Regions from separate parts of the Cellvibrio sp. pealriver genome, predicted to be linked through region 2. Evidence: predicted binding sites of a transcription regulator. Region 2 holds the regulator's gene; each other region holds the start of a gene.

Region 1 (8,031 bases), 1.3 Mb from region 2:
GCACATGTTTAATACACAGGTGCTACAACTGGTTCACAGGTAGTGAACCATTCAAGACCAAATTAAGTAGGTGTTATAGATGTACAACAGCGTTAAAAAGAGCATATGCGCCATCGTCCTGGCGTCATCCGCGATAATGTTGACCGCGTGCGGCGGTGGTGGTTCATCAGAAACCGGTGGTGGTGGCACAGTCATCAACAAGCCAGATCACAGCTCGATGGCAGCAAGTAGTATTGCAGAGCAAAGTTCATCGGAACCAAAATCGTCCAGCGCCCCTCAAGCTACCTCATCAAGCATCAGCAGCATGAATAAGTCATCCTCCGCTACAAGCTCAGAGACTTATGTGCGAGCATCCCGCTCAAGTAGCAGCATTAATAACAGTACCGCCAATAGCTCATTAGCATCAAGCGGTACAGATACCACTCCTCCATCAGGAACCAAGCTGTCTCTTTACCAGCTCTCGGAAAACAGCCTCAGATTAATTTGGGATGAAGCGACAGATAATGCTGGCATTGACCATTACGAGATCGAGCGTGACGGGCAATTGATTGCAATTCTTGACCATCCAACCACCATACTTTCTGATTATCAGCTACTTGCATACACAGACTACCAATACACAATTACTGTATTTGATACATCGGGCAATAAGTCGGAAAAATCACCCGTTTTCACCGTGCGGACGCTAGCCAATCCGAACAGCAGTCGCTCAAGTAGTTCTAAATCAAACTCCAGCAGCTCAAAAAGCATTTCCTCAGCATCAAGTAGTACAACAAGCCAACAATCCGCCAAACTGACCTGGGCACACCCCAGCCAAAGGGAAAATGGACAATATCTTGAATTAGACGAAATTGGTGGATATGAAATTCGTTACCGCAAAGCTACGGATAAACGTTTCACCTATATAGTGATTAACAGCAATCAAGTTACTGAATACACACACGCTGATGCCAGCGGCACAGAATTTGAAATAGCAGTTTTTGATATCAACGGCGTCTATAGCCGCTTTGTGAAGGTTTCACAATAATTTCATGCTCAAAGATTGAACTAGGGATTTTTTTATTCGCACGCGCTATTATGAACCGCATCACAACACATCGGATTGAATAGCGTTCTGTATATGGATTTATTTAAAAATTTGACCCCTCCAGTCAGAGCTTTATCTATTTTTGCTGCAATATCTATCGTCGCATTGCTGTACTCCCCCAGCCTTGCGACGCTGTGGCAAAAATGGGTGCTCTGGGATCAAGACCTGGCTCACGCTATTCCTACCATTGGCGTAATGCTCGTTTTACTTGGACGCTGTAACTACGTAACAACCGATAGCTGCCAATCACCAAATACCCTACATTGGCTACTGATGCTGGCAACAGCAGGTGCTTCTTTGGGGTGGTACCTGTTCGAAAGCCTCAGCATAAGCCTGCCCGCATACCTCCTGTTGATCGCTACACTCTGCTTTTTTATAGGCGCGTGCTTTTCTACTTCAACCATGCTGACAGTGCTACCAATACTCGGCCTATTATTGTTTACCGTCCCGATTTGGTCTGAACTCACAAGCACTCTCGTTGACCTCAGCGCGCTCGCTGTAGGCAAAGCCGTAAAGCTCAGTAACTTGACCGTACTTATCGATGGCAGCAGCCTATTTATACCCAGTGGCACTATCTACATCGCCGATGGATGCTCCGGTATTAGATATCTAATTATTTCGTTATTGATGGGCTACATACTCATCTTGATCAATCAATATAGCCTTCGCACTTCACTCATAACACTTTTAATCGCGGCACTATTAGGTCTCTTCGCCAATTGGCTGCGCATCTACTTGCTTGTGCTTATCGGTTATCACACCGAAATGAGCAGCAGCCTGATGCAAGATCACGAAACCTTTGGCTGGATCTTATTTGCATGCTTGCTCGTACCAGCAATTTATTTTGCGCCCATCAATAGAGATCCAGCAAAAACAGTCAGCCTCCCCGCTCGACCACACTATCTATCGCTGATTGCACTTAGTCTTGGCCCAATATTTCTTTATGTTAACTCAGACATACCACCAACACATTCGCCGCTACAGCTAAGTCATCTTGATAAGTTCAAAACGGAAGTGCAAGAACGCATAGGTGCAGAACCCAGCCCTGATATTAATCATCTGGATAAACGACTAATAACACATGAAGAAATAAAAATCCGCGTGGATTTATTTACTCATATGCCCACTAGCCCAAGAGGGGAGATAGTGCCGTTTATACAAGGGGTGGTTGATCGATCGCAATGGTCACTTGAACGTTCACTCTCCAACCCCGAGAATAAATTTGCAATAGCCATCTATAAAAAAGTAGGCAGCAACACCAGAACGATCATCGCCACGCAATATATTATTGGCAAGATACACACTGAAAAGTATATCGCTGCAAAATTTTTGCAAATCATGGCAAATGCTATGGGTGACAAATATTTCGGATTATTAGTAGCGCAAGCAAATTGCTCGAATAACTGTCAAAACGAACTGGATAAATTAATTAGAGCCCTGCCTGTAATCAGTATTCCGCAGGGCTGAATTCCTAACGAAAGGAGGACAAAGCAGCCAATATACGCGCGAGATACGCCTGCGTAACCTGCTCATGGACTGGCAATGTCATAAATCTCCCAGCAAAGTTTTTAGCATTAACTAATGCGTGGGGAACAATCACCAACCCATCCACACCGGCAATCTGATCAATAGCTGCCGCATACATTGGTGAAGCGCCAAGGCCAGCGGCACTTAACTCTAAAAGCAATCTATCGCGACTCTCGCTATCCGGGCACAACAAGGGATAACGCAATAATCGTTTTTGACGAGAAGCGCAATGATCAGAAAGCGTCTGCACACCACAATCGATCACTGTTTTATTGATAAATTGTGACAGCCGATTTTCTCGATTACTGTAACGAGTAAAATTTACGCTCAGTAACGTGCGCCTGTAAGCATCGAGAGCCTCAATTTTTTCGAGCGGCACATAGCGAGTTTCACCCAAATGAAGCCAAGGATTACGATTTAACAATTGGTAAAACTGGGGCTTAAGCAACAAGTTATACGCTGCAATTTTCAATTTTAGCGTGAAGGAAGAATGTACCGACGGCTCAATGTGAGCTGCAGCATTCGCCGCAACAGGTTCTTTTGCCCAAAGCAATCCACCTCCCAACAAACTTATTGGCTTCCCGCGACCAAAAGAAAAGGTTACATAATCAGATTTAAACTGCGCGCGGCCAATTTCCTCTGGAAACCATTGCGCATTATCTTCTATCACACGCGTACGCAAATGCAAATCAGCGATAAGCTTAGACAGCTCATCCAAACGCTCACTAATTCCTAAAAAGTTTACTGCAATAATCGCAATAACTTGTGAATCCAAATGCAATCGCAACTGCGCCAAATCATAGGATGGATCGTTAGGACTAATATCAACTGCTACCGCCTCAACACCCGCATACACACAAGCAGCAATCAGATCAGGGCAACAATAGCCTGGAATGATTGCGCGCGGCTTATCAATATCAGGAAAATTCGCTTTGGCATCAAGCAACGCTAACGCCAACGCTGATGTACCGGAATCAAGCCAATATTGATAATTACCAAACTGATTTTCCAGTAGGCACTCCTCGCGTGATTCAAGCGAAATACGATTCCCTACAGGAGCAAGATCACCATACCAAATCATCGCGCAGAAGGCTTCCAGGTTGTCATACGCTGACCAGCAATAAATTTAATTCCAGCATCTAGCAAGGCAATATTTACTTGCACAAAAAAGTACACCAGTTTAATGATTGAAATGGACTGAAGGTTTGGCAAAAAATGTGCAACTACTGCTACGCAATAAAATACCAATTGCGCGAAGAAGGTTAAAAAATAAAATACCCCATCGTCGGCGATCAATGCATTCGTCAAAAATAACGCCAATAAAAACCACGGAGTTAACCAGCGCATTAATTTGTGTGATATTACCTGAAAGGAGAAAAATCCAAATTTACCAAAACGCAGCACCTCCGCATGGCGTGACAATCCTGTCATACCGCGAATAACAGTTCTTATTTTCCGCTGATATTCTTTTGATGGATCCTTCAAGTCTTGATAAAACCCAAGCACATCCGGGGCAGTCACTGCCCTTAGCCCTGCCTTTGCAGTATTCAATGCAGTATTAAAATCACTAGGTGAATGTATATCCCAATCACTACACAGCGATTTTCTAACAGCAAAAAAAGAACCACTTAGACCAACCAATCCAGCCAATCGGGATTCTTGCTGCCGCAGCCACATTTCATATTTTACATATGCGCCCTCACCAGCCACCGTGCCATTCTGACTAATGAAGCGATCCTCACTGGACACAGCTCCTACACTAGGATCATTAAAATAAGCGACTAACTTTTTAATCGCATCGGCAGGAATTTCTGTTGCAACATCACTAAACACCAAAATTTCGCCGCTCGCCTTTTCAATAGCGCACTGCTGAGCATGCTCCTTACCTAAACGCTCTGGCGCACGCACCAAACGCACACCCCGATCAGCATATTCACGCACAATTTCATCAGTAGCATCAGAAGAACAATCGGAAGCAACAATAATTTCAAATGCCGATGCATCAAATTCTAATTGCAAACTGTTCTCTATTTTTGCCCTTACCCTCAACTCTTCATTATACGCAGTCACAATTAATGAAACACTGGCAGCTGTCGATGAAGAGACTACTGCAGCATTGGTTTTCACGCCCTTCCTTGCCACCAACACGCGTAACACCAGCGGATAAATAAAATAACTATAAAGCGCCGCGATACAAAACAACCAAAACAAAAATGTTAACATTTTAACCTCTGTAAACTATCCCTAACAAAATTCGCTGAAGACACCGACACCATGCAAAAACATGCAACCCCGCCGATTTTAACCCCACATATCAAGGTTTTGCACATCATTTCTGGTGACCTATGGGCTGGGGCAGAAGTTCAGGCATTTACACTTCTCTGCGCCCTTAAACATCATTGCGACCTACATGTTGTGTTAATGAACAATGGTGAGCTTGCAAACAAACTTAAACACGCAAACATTTCTATCGAAATTATTGATGAACAGCATATATCCGGCATTGGTATTATCGGCAGGCTTATCAAAGTGATAAAAGCTGTAAACCCGGATGTGATTCACACCCATCGCCAAAAAGAAAACATATTGGCAAGTATTGCCAATCTCGCAGCCAACCTCTTTCCCTGGCGACGAATCACATCACTGCGCACAACCCATGGAGCCCCCGAACACAAACCGCAAGGTTTGAAACGCCTGATTGTCTGGCTAGATGACCTCACCGGAAAATATGCCCAGGATGCTGTCATAGCAGTATCAAAAGATCTCGCGCACAAGCTTACCGATAGATTTCCACCCAAACACATACACATTATCGAAAACGGCATCGACAACCGCTCGCTTGCCGCGCTAACACCAGCCTCCGATATCCGCACACAGGCAGAAGAGCACATTCATATCGGTATCGTCGGACGCCTGGAGCCTGTCAAGCGGGTCGACCTGTTTATACAAACCGCCAGCCAGCTCCTACACTCACATCCAAAATATAAATTGAAATTTCACGTTATCGGTGATGGGAAGCTAAAAAACGAGCTAACCATTCAAGCGCAGCAGCTGGGCCTTGGCGAAGCGATGATCTTTCACGGCCACAGAACCGATTCAACAGCAGCCATTGCAGCACTAGACATTATTGTGATGTGCTCTGATCATGAGGGAACCCCCATGACAGCACTGGAGACACTTGCGCTAGGCAAACCGCTGGTTGCTCACAGTGTAGGGGGACTACGTGAAGTTCTCGCTGATTACCCTCAGTTACTGGTCACTGAGCACAGCGTGAATGGCTATAGCGAAACTCTGTTACAGCTATTTGAACACCCCATCAAAACCCAACTCAACACCACTTATACCAGCGAGGAAAATGCCCGACGCACACTACAGCTTTATTTCGAGCTTAACCATAGAAATGTCGAATAGCTTTACACCACCAAATTAAATCAATACACAAGCAATTGATTAAAAAGGATTTTGTGATGTGGCACAGGTTATGCATTAGCCTCGCTAACGACCCAGGTTGGTCGCCAAACACTCACTTATCATGGAGATAGACAATGAAACTTATTAGCAAGCTTTTCGCCGCAAGTGCACTGTTCGCAGCTGCACAAGCAAACGCACTCATTATCGATTTCGGTTCAGCAGCCTGGACTCCAGCTGCTAACAACCAACCAAGCCACACCGTCGGCGGCGTTACTGCTATCGCAGGCCCAGCTGGTTCACTGTTATTCGCCGCTGACCCTCAAGACGGTTTGGGCGTTGTTGGCGGTGAAATTGATGAAATTGATCGCGCTGAATACATCAGAATTTTGTTTGCAAGCCCAACCGCTCTGCAATCAATCAAAGTTACTGACCTGTTCAACAAGGACAATGAAGGCGGCGACGGCAGTGACCTCGTAAAAGGCGAGGTTGGCCATTTGTCACTGTGGTTTGGCGGCGTACAAGTTGCTCCAACCCTGACCTTCTACGGTATCAACTCATCACAAGCTAACGGCGAACAAACCTTCGTTGTTGGTGGCATCACTGTTGATGAAATCAAATTCTGGGCTGGCGGTGCAAGAGACGAATTCTCTGTTAAAGCACTGGAAGTTCCAGAACCAGGTATTTTTGCTCTGCTCGGTCTTGGCCTGATGGGTCTTGGATTGTCCCGTCGTCGTCAAGCTAAAAAAGCATAATTAGCTGCTTCGAAGAAAAAGGCACCCTTGGGTGCCTTTTTTTATTGTGTGGATTTGGCATTGCAACAAACTCTTATTAATCCCTGTGGTAGAATTCCCCGCCTCACAAATAACACTTTCGCATAAATATTAACGGCGAAAACTCAATAATGCCTACGCAGACGACCAGGGAAATGAAACCGCTTATCAGCATAGTGCTATGCACTTACAACAACGCCGATTCATTAGAAATCACCATGAATCAATTGGCGACTATGGATCAGCCTGAACCAGGCCTTATCGAAATAATTATTGTCGACAATAATTCGCCGGATCACACCGCACAGATCGCGCAACACTTTTCCACTCGACACCCGCATTTTCATTATTACTTTGAGCCTAAACAAGGGCTCTCGCACGCACGCAATACTGGCTTGGAGAAAGCCCAAGGCGAATATATTTTATTTACTGATGATGATGCAGATATTCCCGCTAATTGGACGAAAGAATATATCAACACCATCCGTAACTTATCGCCCGACTGCCTTTACAGCAAAATCAGTATTATTTGGGATAGACCAAAACCTTGGTGGTTTCTTCCTCAATATACACCCTGCTTTGTAGGGCTGGATTACGGTGACAGCCTACTCGAAATAAATGATATTCACCGTGAATTTTATGGAAAAAATTTTTGTGTGCGAAAAACGCTCTTGATTGAACTGGGAGGATTTGACCCCAATCTCGGCCGCCAAGGCAGCAAACTTGCTGCAGGTGAAGAAACTCTGCTCTATCGCAAAATGGTTTGGGCCAAAAACAAGGTAATTTACTTTCCATCCGCAGGCGTAGGCCACAGACTCAAAGAGCGCGAATACACCAGCGAAAATATTAAAAAACTCTTTGTTGATGGTGCACACTCGTCTTTTCATATAGCCAAATTGACTGCGCGCAAAAAATTGATGGGCAGACCTGTTCGCTTACTAATTGACGCACTAACCAATTCTTTCAGTGCCTCACTGAAATTTATATTCGCATTAGTAAAAATGGACAAAGCAGCGCGCTTCTATCACTACTTGTGTATCTGCAAAAATCTCACCCTGATAAAACTGTGGCTGAAATCGTCATGAAAGCGTCTGCACCTGCTATTTTGATTATGATCCACTGCGAGGAACACACCGGCTATGCGATCTCATCACTGGAACATGTATTTCATCAAGCTGCATTACGTGCCGGATTTTCAGAAGACCGTGTTTTTTGGTCCTTTAATGGATTAAAGGA
Region 2 (8,031 bases):
CGCAAAGTGGTTATTGATGTATCCATCACGGTGGAAAGTGGCAGCATCGTCGGATTGCTTGGCCCCAACGGCGCAGGAAAAACCACCTGTTTTTATATGATCGCTGGTTTGGTGCCTGCCGATAACGGCACCGTATTGATTGACGAGCGAGATATAACCCAACTGCCCATTCATGGACGCGCCCGTGCAGGTATTGGCTATCTCCCGCAAGAGGCGTCTATTTTCCGTAAGCTGAGCGTGGCGGATAACATCATGGCAATTCTTGAGACCCGTAAGGATCTCAACCGCCAGCAGCGTGATGAAAAACTGGAATCACTGCTCAACGAATTTCATATCACCCATATCCGCGATAGCCTGGGTATGGCCCTCTCCGGCGGTGAGCGCCGCCGCGTGGAGATTGCCCGCGCACTGGCGACAGATCCGCAATTTATCCTGCTCGATGAACCTTTCGCCGGTGTTGATCCTATTTCGGTCAATGACATCAAAGAGATTGTCCGTCACTTGAAAGACCGTGGGATTGGCGTACTGATTACCGACCACAATGTGCGCGAAACACTGGATATCTGCGAAACAGCTTATATCGTCAGTGAAGGGCACATCATCGCCGAAGGTGATGCTGAAACTGTGCTGAGCAATAACAAAGTGCGCGAAGTGTATCTGGGCGAGCATTTCCGCCTCTAAACCCTACTTTCAGACGGGATTTCCGGTGTTACAAACTGCCCATTCCCTGCGCGTTTAGTCACACACAAACAACTTGACAAGTAACATTCTTTATACATTAGGCATAAAGCTTGCTTAAGCTTGTTGCTTGAGGCGCAAACCCTGACTAAACTCCACGTATACCGATGTTTTTCATCCTGCGTTTAAGGGTTTGTCGTCCGTACAATGAAGCAATCTCTCCAGCTCAAACTCGGCCAACAGCTGACCATGACCCCACAGTTGCAACAGGCAATCCGCTTGTTACAACTATCAACTCTGGATCTGCAACAGGAGATCCAGGAAGCGCTCGATTCCAACCCCATGTTGGAGGTTGAGGATAGCTTCGATTCTCCCACGCAAAACAGTGACTACGAAGGCAGCGAACAAGACAAAGCGGATTATGACCGCCAGCTGGAAATTGCAGCAGAAAGCGGTACCGATAACAGCGCAGAGTTTACTGCCAGCGACAATTTCTCCGCGAGCACCGATAACTACGCTGATAGTTACAACAACGACAATAACTACAATGAAAGCGATAGTTTTGGTGAAAGCGACACTTTCAGGGAAAGTGAATCCATAGGCGATACCGATGTTTATGGTGAAGGGGAAAGTTTTAGCGCCGATAGCGGTGACTGGAGCGACTCTATTCCCAGCGACCTTCCCGTGGATACAAGCTGGGATGATGTCTATCAAGCCTCATCCAGCAGCAGCTCCAGCAATTACGACAACGAAGATAGCGACTTTGAAAGCCGCCGTGCTGCCACTGACTCCCTCTACGATCATTTGATGTGGCAACTTAACCTGACCCCTATGTCAGACAGGGATCGCATTCTGGCTATGGCCATCATCGATGCAGTGGAGCCCAGCGGCATGCTCTCCATCAGTATCGAGGAAATCTTTGAAGGGATGGGTAGCGATCTCGATGACCTGGAACTGGACGAAGTTGTTGCCGTACAAAAACTCTTGCAACAATTTGACCCATGTGGTGTGTGCAGCCAGAACCTGTCCGAATGCCTGTTGGTACAACTGCAGCAGTTTGATCCAAAAACGCCATTGCTTGATTCGGCAAAATTAATCGTCAAACAATATTTGCCGGTGCTAGGCAGCCGCGACTACCGGCAATTGATGCGCCGCACCAAGCTAAAGGAAGCTGAGTTAAGTCAGGCGATTGCCCTGATCCAGAGTTTGAATCCGCGTCCGGGCGATATTATTGCCAGTGGCGACACCGAATATGTTGTGCCCGATGTATTTGTAGAAAAACGCGATGGCCGCTGGATTGTGGAGCTGAATCCGGATATTGCGCCGCGTTTGCGTATCAATGCTGATTACGCCTCTATGGTAAAGCGTGCCGACTCCAGCAGCGACAACACCTTCCTCAAAGACAATTTACAGGAAGCCCGTTGGTTCCTGAAAAGTTTGCAAAGCCGCAACGAGACCTTACTCAAGGTGGCAAGTTGTATTGTTGAAAAACAGCGTGGCTTTCTGGATTACGGTCCTGAGGCGATGAAACCGCTGGTGTTGCACGATATTGCTGAAATTGTAGAAATGCACGAGTCCACTATTTCACGTGTCACCACACAAAAATACATGCATACCCCGCAGGGTATTTTTGAGCTGAAATACTTTTTCTCCAGCCATGTCAGTACCGACAGCGGCGGAGAATGTTCTTCAACAGCAATCCGCGCCATCATCAAAAAACTGGTCAGCGCGGAAAATCCAAAAAAACCGTTGAGTGATAGCAAAATTACCGACTTGCTCGCCGAGCAAGGTATACAAGTCGCGCGCCGTACTATTGCCAAATATCGCGAATCGCTCAACATTCCACCATCGAATGAGCGCAAAACAATTTAACCTGATGCAGATGATCACATTGGGAACTTACTGAAAAGTTTCAGGTACATTTAATAGTTCGGACAAAAAATTCATGGATGTAATGCGAGGTTACCTAACCGTAACCGTTTTGTTTCTAGCGAGAGGAAGTATCTATGCAAATAAATATCAGCGGTCATCACGTAGAAGTTACCGATTCAATGAGAGATTACGTTTCCAGCAAACTGGAGCGCTTGAGCAACCATCATGACCGCATTACGAGTACCCATGTCATACTCTCGGTAGATAAACTGATCCAAAAAGCAGAGGCCACTATTCATGTCAGTGGTAAAGATTTATTCGCCGATGCAACTCATGAAGATTTATATGCTGCCATCGATGCCTTGGCCGACAAGCTCGATCGCCAATTAATTAAACACAAAGAGAAAATGCGCAGCCATCGCTAGGGCGATGCGTGCACTGACGTTAACCATATGATGCGCACTGGTTGCTTTGGCACCAGTCGCCATCGATCAGGGAGATGCCCAGCATCACTTTTTTATGCAAATCCAATCCCTCATCAGCCCCGGCCGCACACTCTGCGGCGTAGACGGTGGCAGTAAAAAACGCGCGCTGGAGTTACTTGCCAACACCATCGCCCAAGACATTCCCGATATCGATGCTGACGAATTGTTCCGCCGGTTAATTGGACGCGAGCGACTTGGCTCCACAGGTATTGGTCACGGGATCGCCATTCCACATTGTCGTGTTGAAAACTGTAGCGGCACAGTGGGCGCATTGATCACCCTTGCCGATCCTATCGACTTTGATGCAATCGACTCCCAACCTGTCGATATTCTATTTGCCATGCTGGTGCCGGAAGATGCGCACAGCGAACATCTGCAAACCCTCGCAGCACTGGCAGCAGCACTGAATAATGCGGATTACCGCCAGCGTTTGCGCGCCGCATCCAGCAATGAAGCGCTCTTCCAAGCAGCCTTAATGACGTAAGCGGGTTCAATATGCATCTGGTAATTGTCAGCGGCCTTTCAGGTTCAGGCAAAAGTACAGCACTCCATGTTCTTGAGGATGTGGGGTTTAACTGTATCGACAACCTTCCCGTCAGCCTGCTACCTGCGCTCGTTGCGCAAATCCAGATTCACAAAGATGACCAACATCGCTTTGCGATTGGCATAGATGTGCGCAATGCCTGGCAGGACTTGGCCATGTTCCCGCAGATGATCAGCACTCTGAAGGAAGCACACCTGCCCTTTCGCACACTTTTCCTGGATTCACAGCCATCGGTATTGATCCAACGCTTCAGTGAAACCCGGCGCAAGCATCCACTGTCTGACAAACACACCAGTTTGGCAGAGGCAATTAATGCCGAGCAGCAATTATTGGAGCCCATCCGCGATTGTGCGGATCAGGTGATCGACACCAGTCATTTAAACCTTCACGAATTGCGCGATCTGGTCAAAGAACGAGTCGTTGGTCGTAGCGAATCCACCATGGCAATTTTGTTTGAATCCTTCGGTTTCAAACACGGTGTGCCAGTAAACGCCGACCTGGTATTTGATGCACGCTGCCTGCCCAATCCGCATTGGAAACCGACTTTGCGGCCACAAACCGGGCAAGATCCTGACGTTATTGAATTTTTGGAGGAGCAGGTAACCGTTAAGGAGATGTATGAAGACATCGAACATTACCTGACGCGCTGGTTACCGCGCTATCAATCCAATAACCGCAGCTACATTACGATTGCGATTGGCTGTACCGGCGGGCAGCACCGCTCGGTTTATCTGGCAGAGCGACTGCAAAAGCATTTCGACAAAAGCTTCCACGATGTACAAGTGCGTCATCGCGATATCAACAAGCACAAGAAACACTAAAACTTTCAAGAACCAAACACAGACCCCGGCAATGTTTACTGACACTCTCGACATTATTAACAAGCGCGGCCTTCATGCCCGTGCCGCCGCCAAGCTCGCTACGCTGGCCAACCAATTTCAGGCCAAAATCATGGCGCGAGTGGGGGAAGGCAATTGGGCGGATGCCAAAAGCGTAATGTCATTGATGCTGCTTGCCGCCAGCTGTGGAACCTGCTTGCAAGTCAGCGCCGAAGGCGATGATGCAGAAGCAGCAATGAATGCGATACGCGCACTGATTGCAGATCGCTTTGAAGAAGGCGAATAAATCACCTATTGTTTAACAAATAGCCACGCAGAGGTTGTTGTTCGGCAGCAACTCCTCTAAGCTGCGCGCCCTTTTATTGATTCAACCGCGACCGCATTACCATGGTTTACAACTACGACGATATCAACCCAGATGATTACATCCTGAGCAAATCGCAGGTCAAGCGCGATATGCATGCGCTGCAAGCATTGGGTGAAAGTTTCATCAATATGAATGAAAAGCAGCTGGCACAGCTTCCCTTAAGTGAGGAGCTATTGGATGCCATCTATCTCGCACGCAAAATGCCACTTAAGGATGCGCGCCGCCGCCAGATCCAGTACATCGGCAGGCTGATGCGCGAAGGCAATCACGAAGAAATCCAGGCTGCGGTCGATAAAATGCAAAACCGCAGCGACCAGTACGTACATCGCCAACATCAAGTTGAACGCTACCGCGATCTGTTAATCGAAGGCGATAAGCAAATTTTCCAGACATTGGTGACATCCTGCCCAGGTATTGATGTGCAGCACCTGCGCCAGTTGATCCGCAGTGCGCAAAAAGAGCGCGAAGAAAACAAGCCACCAGCGAGTGCGCGCAAATTGTTTGGCTTTATCCGCGACCAACTGGAAAAACAGGATTAGTGATTTGTCTAACTGACATTCAAAAATAAAGGCACCTGAGGGTGCCTTTATTTTTGAATACTGGGATCATCGGGAGTGCGCAGATTGTTCGTCTCAGGTGGTTTTTGTTCTTCTTTTTTGACACTGTCACGCAGGCTTTGCTCACTCTCAAACAGTCGGTTAAAGCGCATCTTGGGATCATCCCAACTGCCTTTAATGGTGTAACTGACACTTGTCGCCTGATCGACCTGCTTTTTGAATAGTTTACTGACAATGTAAATCCCAGCCGCTGCAGGCAAGCCCGTCGCCAGTGCGGTGTAGAACGTCATGTTTCCTGCCACCGGTAAAGTCGCGACCAAACGGGTATTCAGGGTTTCATCGCGTAGATTAATACTCCCAGCCATTTGCATACCACTCGACGGGGTCTTCACCGCCAGAGGCTCTTCAAAAACCAAAACGCCCTGATTGAAACGTACTTTGCCGTTGACGTGATCGTAAGCAAGCCCGCTCTTGTAAAGATCAGAAAAATCAAACCTGAGCCGCCGCGCCAGAGTGTCAAAGTTGAGAATCGACATCAGGCGCAATATGCCATCGCCAGCACTGGCATCCCGTTTGAAGCTGCCCTCTTCAATCTGGATCGTCATTTCACCGCCAAGATTGACCAGTGCAAAATCCTGTGGCGAACCGGGCCAAAATAAATCAGCTTGGTAATGTGCTTTTTTACTTTCCAAGGTGTCCGGTTTATCCCAGGCACGCAGCACTTCGGCCATATTGCCAGCACTCAGGCTGCCAATAAATCGTGTTTGCACCCCCACAGGGGTGTGTTGCCAGATTAACTTGGCACCTTCCGCAGTATTGTCGATACTGCCTATTGTCACTCCACGAATACTGCCGCGGATGTTATCAATTACCGCCCCTTTGGCATCCGGACGCACCCGCAAGGACCAGTTGCCGTAATTGTTGCCATCCATAAACAAGGCTTTGAGGGTGATATCAGCAAGCGGAAGTTTACGAGGATCCAGAACCTCTTTTGGGGTTTCCGCTTTTGGCTCTACCGCGGGTGCCTCAAGATCGCCGACAGCGCTATTGGCATTGCTCGCCAAACCAAGTGCTTCGCGGCTCAGGGAGAGCCGTTCAAGATCAATTTTCAAGGGTACAAATTGGTTATTCGGCACCATCACCTGACCAGCAAGAACCGCATTGTCTAGCTGCAGCTCCCAACCTGCAGGCACAGGCGATGCGATAACATTCAGGTTTTCCAGCACAACCGCACCCAATTTGTACTGACCCAACATCAGTTCCGCACGAAAGGGCAATCCAGCCACTTGTCCAGCCGTATCATCAGCCGGCGCTACTGCGGCAGAGGAATCCTGCCCATAGGCAACCGCGGGCGCTAAACGCTTGGTGTAAGTCTGATAGCGTGCCTGCACTTTTTTCCAGACATCCAGATCAATGCCGGGCAAGAATCCAGACACCAGAAACTCAGGTTGATCACTGAGTTTGGCATCGCTAGCAAGAGCAATATTGGCATTCAGTAGGCGGTTATTTGTGCGCTCCAGCCGTAACAATGCCTGGACATCCGCGTTATAACGCACATCTATTTGCGCCTGTTTCTCTTGCAACCAAAATTTGAAATCCAGCGGGCGCTGTTCCTGCGCTGTTTTTCCGTAAGGCGCTGGAAGATCGATAGCAACGCCGGTGAGATTACTGCTGATACTGACCAGCGCAAGCGCCTGTTCGGTAAACGCATCTGCTGATACGGCAGGCTCTGATGTACTGGCTGTATCGGCTTCAGGATCAGTCGTGATTTTTGGGGGACGATGGAACAACTCTACCACCGCCTGATAAGGAAGCTGCCCGCTCATAAACAGCAATTCCGGGCGCTTACTCCACTGGGCAAGGTGATTAATGTCGGCTGCACCACGGATATTGATCAGGGTTTTGCTGTGATCTTTTGCTTTTTGGTTGCCGAGCTGCACTTCAATTGGCTCATCAAAAAAGCGCGCAGTGAGAACATCGCTACTGATTCCGGTATCGCTGTTGTAGCTGATATGGCCGTGCAAATCATCCAGGCTCAAATTGAGGTTTTGCAGCTCAAAACGAGGGACTCTCAAATCCACTTCGACTTGCTGGTGCATCCCCTCAGGCTTTTTTTCACCCGTCCCGATAGGAATATCCAGATCGAGACTGGCCTGCATATCGCCTTGCATAAACCAGGAATCCATACTGCTGCCGAGATACTGGCGCAACATTCCCTCACGCAGTACGCGCACACCGTCGCTGGCATCACCCTGAATCTGGCCAGTCACTTGTAACAATGAGCCTTTGCCTTGCGCGCGCGGAGCAACCCGCACTTCAGCGCGTGCTACCCGGCTATTGAAAAGCGCTGCATCATCAATGCTGGCAGCAACCCGTGCATCGCTCACCAGCAGGCGGCCATCCAACTGTGCCAGTGCTGGCCACCCGGGGTGATAGTTGAGCTGGGCATCTTCCAAATCCAGATACAACTGGTAGGTGCGCGCCATAGGATTTTTAGTGTTGAGCGTACCGCGATAGACAAACCCGGCCTCAGTTGCCACACCGGTATTTTGTATACCGATACTTTGCTCCAGCCAGGTTTTCAGGCTTTCGGGTATTAAAGCAGGGGTGTACTTCTGATAAAGCCCTGCATTGAGTTGCTGGCCGCCAATCTGTAAATAGAGGTCGATATCGCCGGTATTGCGCTTCC
Region 3 (8,031 bases), 1.2 Mb from region 2:
ACGGTATTGAAGCAGGCCTTCAAGGCCATAACCAAATTCTGGTTGTTGTATTTCTTTTGCATAACTCGGGCTTACGGTTGTTATGTAATCAGCAAATACCAATCCACCTTTAATGAAAGACATCTGCCCATAAAACTCTATACGCTCATGGTGCCAAAATGTATCGGGCAAATTGAGTTCAGCAAATGCCTGATAAGAAAATAAACCACGGTATGCGAGATTATGAATAGTAAACACAGTGGCAGGACGCTGTTGGTGTAAGGACAATAATGCAGGTATTAAGCCTGTCTGCCAGTCATTGCAGTGCACAATATCAGGCTGCCAATTCAGGTTAACCTGGTTTAGTGCAATGAGCTCTGCAACTTTAGCGAATAAATAAAAACGCTTATGGTTATCGTACCAATCATTGCCATCAGGTCCACAATAAGGGTTTCCTGCCCGCTCTGAAAATTCAGAAATATCAACCAACCAAACAGTCACTCTCGTTCCCGGCAAGCGTGTTTGTTTAATGTTAATCCGGTTCCCTTCAAGCTCAAACTGTGCAATGGATTTAAGGCTTTTTTCTGTGGTTTTTTCCAATACGCTGGCGTACGCAGGCAGCAAGATTTTTACATCGTATCCAAGTTTCAATAGAGCACGAGGCAAACTTGCAGAAACATCAGCAAGCCCTCCAGTTTTTATCAGTGGATAAACTTCACTGGTTGCAAATAGAATTTTCTGCATAAGTGATCCTTGTCGTTACTAATCAAAAATTACAATTCAAACCAATTTCAAAATCAATGCACCAAGGGGTGGAAGATTAATTTCCAAAGATTGGGCATGGTTCATCCAAGGTACAGCCTGTGAAAAAATCGGATTGCTATTGCCCCAATTACTTCCACCATAAAAGCTGGAATCAGAATTCAGAATTTCATGGTATGAGCCAGCAACAGGTACGCCGATGCGATAGTTACTACGTGTGACTGGTGTAAAATTCAAAATCACAATCGTAAATTCGTGATCACTTTTGCGGATGTAGCTAACTATAGATTGCGTGCTGTCATGGCAATCAATCCATTCAAATCCATCACCACGGAAATTGCGTTGATAAAGCGAAGGGATATTGGTGTAACAGTGATTAAGATCTTTTACCAATGCTTGTAAGCCGCGGTGCGGCTCATGATCGAGCAAATGCCAATCCAGCGAACGGCTCTGCGCCCACTCACTCCATTGCGCAAACTCACTTCCCATAAATAATAATTTTGTCCCCGGATAGGTATAGAGATAAGTGTACAGCAAGCGCAAATTCGCGAACTTTTGCCAATCATCACCCGGCATTTTATTGATCATGCTGCCTTTGCCATGAACTACTTCGTCGTGCGAAAAAGGCAGCATAAAGTTTTCAGTAAATGCGTACATCATGCCGAAGGTTAATTGATTGTGATGATATTGACGATGAATAGGATCTTTGCTGATGTATTCGAGCGTGTCGTGCATCCAGCCCATATTCCATTTCATGGAAAACCCTAACCCTCCGACCCATGTTGGACGGGTCACTTGTGGCCATGCTGTGGATTCCTCTGCGATGACAAGCGCACCCGGATGCATGCCATGGCACACTTCATTTAATTTTTGCAGGAACGTCATTGCCTCCAGATTTTCATTGCCGCCATGGATATTAGGAATCCATTCGCCCGGCTCACGTGAATAATCAAGATGTAACATGGATGCCACTGCATCCACACGTAAACCATCAATGTGGTATTCCTTTAACCAGAAAAGGGCGTTGGCCAATAAGAAGTTGCGGACTTCGTTGCGGCCATAGTTATAAATCAAGGTGCCCCAGTCACGGTGCTCACCCAGACGTGGATCTTCATGTTCATACAGCGCGGAACCATCAAAGCGGGCGAGGGCATGAGCGTCTTTAGGAAAGTGTGCCGGCACCCAATCCAGAATAATGCCAATGTGATGTTGATGGAGATAATCAACAAAGTAGCGAAAATCATCCGGTGTCCCAAATCGGCTTGTAGGCGCGTAATAACCGGTTGTTTGGTAACCCCATGAATCATCCAAGGGATGTTCGCTTACCGGCATAATTTCAATATGGGTAAACCCGAGTGGTTTGATGTAATCCACCAGTTGGTGTGCGAGTTCGCGGTAGTTCATGAACTCGCCAGCCCAACCGCGGCGCCATGAACCCAAATGCATTTCGTAAATAGAGACCGGGGACGACTGCCAATCCCAGTGGGCACGCTTATCCATCCAATCGTTATCAGACCATTCATAAGTCGATGGAGCCTGGATGATTGAACTCGTTTGCGGGCGCATTTCAAACGCTTGCCCGTAAGGATCTGATTTCAGGAATACCGCTCCGGTAGCGCGATTGCGAATTTCAAACTTATACAGGGCACCGGCTGTTAACCCGGGAATAAAAATCTCCCAAAGGCCACTACCACCGCGAACACGCAGACAATGCTGACGGCCATCCCAATCATTGAAATCACCTACTACACTGATCCGCTCTGCATTTGGAGCCCATGTTGCGAACAGCACGCCTTCGATCCCGTCCACAACACGGGGATGCGCCCCCAAATGCTGGTAGATGTTCCAATGTTGACCTTCTGCAAACAGGTGCATGTCTACATCGCCCAATTGTGGTGCAAAACAGTAGGGGTCAAATTCAGTGTGCATCTGATTGTGGCGATCGAACCATTGCACTTGGTAGTGTGTGGGCAGGATCTTTGCCAACCCCTGCCATTCAAAAAAATCGGTCCCCTCAATACGTTTCAATGCGTGTAGTTGCTGATTGATGACGAGCGCAGCTGTTCGTGCGCCGGGTAGAAAGACGCGGATTCTCGTGTCGGCTGCGGCTGTTGCGGCAGCCCCCAGGGGATGACGGCCAAGAACTTCAAAAGGGTCATGGTGTGTGGCAGTCACTATGCGCAGCATCTCGTGGGATAAAGGGGTGTCCTGTTTGGCATTCAACATTCAATCGATTCCTTAGTGGATTATTTGGCACGAAATTTCGCAATTTTCAGGCGTGCCCACTTTTTGGGCTACATAAAATCGTCATGTCGCTGGGTTCTACTAGCTTAGCCATTATCACCTCATTTTGTTGCACCATTTTTTTACAAAAAAAGAATCAGTTTGAAGATATTTGCAGATTCGGTGCCAAACTTGAGACTACACTTAATTTTGCATTTAAAGCGGGCAGCAAAACCGCAATTGAATGCACCATAAATTATTTGTAGTTGGTAAGGATTTGAGCAAGATCAATTTATTGGCACTGATATTGCTCCAATCTTGTCATAACACTGACACAAATTTCTTTGTTGTTTTCACACAATAGCCATAAGGAATACGTTGTAATGAGTACACCCACCTCAGGTCGTTTTGTTAGTCGTCTTACTCGTGAAACTCTTGCTGTTATTCTCGCCGGTGGACGAGGTTCCCGGTTACATCAGTTGACAGATTGGCGGGCAAAGCCAGCAGTACATTTTGGTGGAAAGTTTCGCATTATCGATTTCCCTCTTTCAAATTGTGTCAATTCAGGCATTCGTCGTATTAGTGTTCTAACCCAATATAAATCCCACTCCCTTGATCGCCATGTTCAACGCGGTTGGGGATTTTTGGGCGGGGAATTAGGCGAGTTTGTTGAACTATTACCTGCGCAGCAACGCTTGAGCGAATCCTGGTATGTCGGCACCGCCGATGCTGTTTTGCAAAATATCGATATTATCCGTCGTCACAATCCTGAGTATGTGCTCATCCTTGCTGGCGACCATGTTTATAAAATGGATTACGGCACTATGATTGCTGCACACGTAGAGCGTGGTGCAGACATTACTGTTGGGTGTATTGAAGTTCCCTTGGAAATTGCTCACGCATTTGGCGTGATGGATATGGACAAGGATTACCGCATCGTAAAATTTACAGAGAAACCGGCTAATCCTGAATCCATGCCAGGCAAGCCCGATAAAGCGCTGGCATCGATGGGGATCTATGTTTTCAGTACCAAAGTATTGTTCCGCGAATTATTAAAAGATCGTGACAATCCAAATTCATCGCATGATTTTGGAAAAGATATTATTCCTTCCATGATTAAAACCCACCGTGTTACTGCGTTTCCATTTCGCGATCCGGTTTCCGGTGGCGATGCATACTGGCGCGATGTGGGTACTGTTGACTCGCTATGGGAGGCCAATCTCGAATTAACTGGCATTACACCGGAGTTGGATTTGTATGATGCAGCTTGGCCCATCTGGACTTATCAGGAACAAGTTGCGCCGGCAAAATTTGTTTTTAACGATGAAGGGCGTCGCGGTTATGCGGTGGATTCATTAATTGCTGGCGGCTGCATTATTTCTGGTTCTGCTGTTAAGCATTCTCTTTTATTCCCACGCGTACGTGTACATTCTTATTGCGAAATTGAAGATTCTGTTTTGTTTCCCAGTGTAGAAGTAGGGCGTCGCTGCAAAATCCGCAAAGCACTGATAGATCGCCGCTGCAAAATCCCGGAAGGCACTGTTATTGGTTACGATTTGGAAGAGGATAAAAAACGCTTTCACGTTTCACCCAAAGGTGTCGTTTTAGTCACTCCCGACATGTTAGGACAGGATGAAGTCAATGGCTAATAATGGCAAAACGAAGGTCGTCTTTCTCTGGCATATGCATCAACCAGATTATCGCGATATTGTGACAGGGGAATATTATTTTCCATGGACGTATCTTCACGCTATTAAAGATTATGTCGATATGGCAGCGCATATTGAGGCGCAGCCAGCAGTAAAAGCCGTTGTCAATTTTGCTCCTATATTATTGGAGCAGCTGGATGATTACGCGCAGCAAATTGCAGCGCATTTGGCCGGCAAAGGAAAAATTAAGGATGCTGTTTTGGCATCCTTAACTGACTCGGTATTGCCCGAACCGGGAACCATGGCGTTTGTTGATTTGGCAAATAAATACTTACGTGCAAATCGCCAACGAATGATTGAACGTTTTCCCGCCTATCTTGAATTAGCCAATATTGTTGATCTATTCAAAGAAAAAGCATTCGTCAGTCGCTATCTCAATGAGCAATTTCTGATTGATTTGTGCGTGTGGTATCACTTGAGTTGGATTGCAGAAATTCCGCGCCGTAATGATGCCCGAATACAGGCACTGCAAAATAAAGAACGTAATTTCACCATGGATGATCGCCGCGAATTATTGGGCATTATTGGTGAGCTCGTTGCCTCCATTGGCCCGCGCTATCGCAAATTGGCAGAAGCTGGACAAATTGAGTTATGCATGAGTCCTTATGCGCACCCGATTGTTCCGTTACTTATTGATTTGAATAGCGCGAAAGAAGCTATGCCTGATGTCACTTTGCCGAATGCCAGTTTTTATCCTGATGGTCGCAATCGCGCCAAATGGCATTTACACGAGGGCATCAAAACATTTGAACAATATTTTGGTAAACGCCCCCGCGGCTGCTGGGCATCGGAAGGCTCACTAAGTGATGAGACACTTAAATTATTAAAAGAAGCTAAATTCGATTGGGCAGCAACAGGAGATTCCGTACTGCATAATAGTTTACGTGCTCCCGAGAATCAGGAAATTGCACAGAATATCAAAAGTACTAATCAATCTTTACATAGTGCGTATGAATTCGCACAAGTAAAATTGAATACGTTTTTCCGCGATGATGGTTTGTCTGATCTGATTGGTTTCAAATACGCAACATGGCATTCCGATGATGCCGTGGGGGATTTACTTAATCATATGGTGAATATCGCCACCGCCAGTGGCGATACAAAAAATACCGTCATATCCGTGATTATGGATGGAGAAAATGCATGGGAATATTTCCCTGAAAATGCCTATCACTTTTTACATACGCTTTATCAGCGCTTAACAGATCATCCGCAACTTGAACTGACAACCTACAGTGAATTTCTCGATCAACATCATCCAAAACCGATTGCCATGCCTCATCTTGTTGCTGGTAGCTGGGTTTACGGGACATTCTCAACCTGGATTGGCGACAAAGATAAAAATCGTGGTTGGGATATGTTGTGCGATGCAAAACAACAAGTGGATCGCGCATTAAGCAAACGTAGCTTCACTGCTACGCAATTGGCACAAATTGAAAAACAATTGGCGCTTTGTGAGGGGTCGGATTGGTTTTGGTGGTTTGGCGATTACAATCCGGCACAAAGTGTCAGCGATTTTGAATATTTATTTCGCCGACATCTCATCAATTTATATTCTTTGATCGAGCAACCAGCACCCGATTATTTGCATCAAATTATTAGCGTGGGTGGAGGTGATCCAGCCACAGGCGGAGTCATGCGCCAAGGCCATGCCAATTAATTTATCTATATTATGGTTGATGCAAATTTACGTTGCGATTAGTCGTATTTAAAAAGGGAAGGGTGCGGATGGCAGTCAAATCACCATTATTTCAACAGCGACGGGCAGGGGTCTTGTTGCATCCAACTTCACTGCCTTGCTCTGAATCCTATTTACACGGAAATCATCAAAAAGCATTCGGCACTTTGGGAAAAGACGCCTATTATTTTATTGATCTGATTGCTGAAGCCGGGCTGACTATTTGGCAAATGCTCCCAACCGGACCAACCCAAGCGGATATGTCACCATATCAATCAATTTCCGCTCATGCAGGCAATCCTGATCTGATTAGTTTGGATTGGTTGTTGGAAAAAGGGTGGATAAAAACGACGGATGTGCAACAGGTTGGTGAGCATGGGCTGAGCCATGCACGACAACAGGGCGCTTTTTCTTTTTATCAGTTTTTGAAAACACAGGATGGATTATCAACACGTCACATCTTTGAGAATTTTTGTTCACAACAACAATATTGGTTAGATGATTTCGCACTATTTTGCGCGTTGCGTCATGAGTTTAATGGCGGGTCATGGATAACGTGGCCAGAAAATATTCGCTTACGAAACGCAGATGCATTAACGAAAGCTCGCACAGATCTTAAAGCAAAAATTGATGTCATTGTATTTGAGCAATTTTGTTTTTTTAGCCAATGGAATGCATTGAAAAATTACGCCAACCAAAAAGGCGTTTATCTGTTTGGCGATATTCCTATTTTTGTGGGACACGATAGCGCTGACGTATGGGCACAGCCGCATTATTTTCAGTTAGACGAGCAGGGCAATCCACTCACTGTTGCAGGTGTACCACCAGATTATTTTTCTGAAACTGGCCAGCATTGGGGAAATCCTCATTATGACTGGGCCGCAATGAAAGCCGATGGTTTCCAATGGTGGCTGGCAAGACTGCGTACGCAATTACATTTATTTGATTTGATCAGGATTGATCATTTCAGAGGGTTTGAGGCGTATTGGGAAATTCCCGGCAACACTCATGATGCGCGCACCGGTAAATGGGTCAAAGCGCCCGGCGAATCTTTTTTAACAGCGTGTTTCGATGCTTATCCAGAGTTGCCGTTAGTAGCAGAAAACTTGGGTGTTATTACGGAAGAAGTTGAACAACTGAGAAATCAGTTCCAACTGCCAGGAATGTTGGTGCTTCAATTTGCATTTGATGGCAATACCAATAATCCCCATTTACCGCATAACCACACAACGAATGATGTTATTTATTCAGGAACTCATGATAACGATACAACTCTGGGTTGGTATGCGACCTTGGCAGAAAAAGATCGCGCGCAATTGCAGGCATATTGTTTTAACTCGCACGATGCCATGCCTTGGCTGTTAATTGAGCTGGCTTTGTCGTCCGTGGGACGCATGGCAATTATTCCCATGCAAGATTTTTTGGAGCTGGATGGAGGGCACAGGATGAATATGCCCGGAACAACGGATAAAAATTGGGTGTGGACGTTTTCGTGGGATCAGGTTGAGCCCACATTAGCTGAACGTATTCGGCAGCTGTTAAGAACCTATCATCGCTTGTGCTAGTTGCGCTGTAAGCCAGGCAGATAGAACATTAATCACTCAACGATTACAGGAACGACTTATGGAACATAGATGCAGCGCACGCTATGCAGCGGATATTAAAATCCTGATTTATCGG

The links. Region 2 encodes sigma-54, which starts transcription at its own class of promoters, with help from an activator protein. Its sites were predicted from a motif close to TGGCACANNNNTTGCNNT; they were not measured.
Region 1: a site for sigma-54 is predicted at 6,085-6,102, ahead of VC28_RS16095 (PEP-CTERM sorting domain-containing protein). Genes of this name have one in related genera too.
Region 3: a site for sigma-54 is predicted at 3,261-3,278, ahead of glgC (glucose-1-phosphate adenylyltransferase). Genes of this name have one in related genera too.

Annotation. Positions count from the first base shown of each region.
Region 1 covers NZ_KQ236688.1:3,686,328-3,694,358, reverse strand. The annotation lists gene VC28_RS16120 (fibronectin type III domain-containing protein) at 80-1,027, shown strand; gene VC28_RS16115 (archaeosortase/exosortase family protein) at 1,121-2,554, shown strand; gene VC28_RS16110 (DegT/DnrJ/EryC1/StrS family aminotransferase) at 2,559-3,695, opposite strand; gene VC28_RS16105 (glycosyltransferase family 2 protein) at 3,692-4,837, opposite strand; gene VC28_RS16100 (glycosyltransferase) at 4,889-6,025, shown strand; gene VC28_RS16095 (PEP-CTERM sorting domain-containing protein) at 6,160-6,777, shown strand; gene VC28_RS16090 (glycosyltransferase family 2 protein) at 6,951-7,880, shown strand; gene VC28_RS16085 (glycosyltransferase family 4 protein) at 7,862-8,031, shown strand, end outside.
Region 2 covers NZ_KQ236688.1:2,389,976-2,398,006, forward strand. The annotation lists gene lptB (LPS export ABC transporter ATP-binding protein) at 1-681, shown strand, start outside; gene VC28_RS10410 (RNA polymerase factor sigma-54) at 886-2,550, shown strand; gene hpf (ribosome hibernation-promoting factor, HPF/YfiA family) at 2,685-2,975, shown strand; gene ptsN (PTS IIA-like nitrogen regulatory protein PtsN) at 3,070-3,519, shown strand; gene rapZ (RNase adapter RapZ) at 3,531-4,400, shown strand; gene VC28_RS10430 (HPr family phosphocarrier protein) at 4,432-4,704, shown strand; gene yjgA (ribosome biogenesis factor YjgA) at 4,806-5,324, shown strand; gene VC28_RS10440 (YhdP family protein) at 5,372-8,031, opposite strand, start outside.
Region 3 covers NZ_KQ236688.1:1,239,099-1,247,129, forward strand. The annotation lists gene glgA (glycogen synthase GlgA) at 1-723, opposite strand, end outside; gene glgB (1,4-alpha-glucan branching protein GlgB) at 760-2,967, opposite strand; gene glgC (glucose-1-phosphate adenylyltransferase) at 3,348-4,613, shown strand; gene VC28_RS05180 (glycoside hydrolase family 57 protein) at 4,606-6,333, shown strand; gene malQ (4-alpha-glucanotransferase) at 6,402-7,916, shown strand; gene VC28_RS05190 (hypothetical protein) at 7,975-8,031, shown strand, end outside.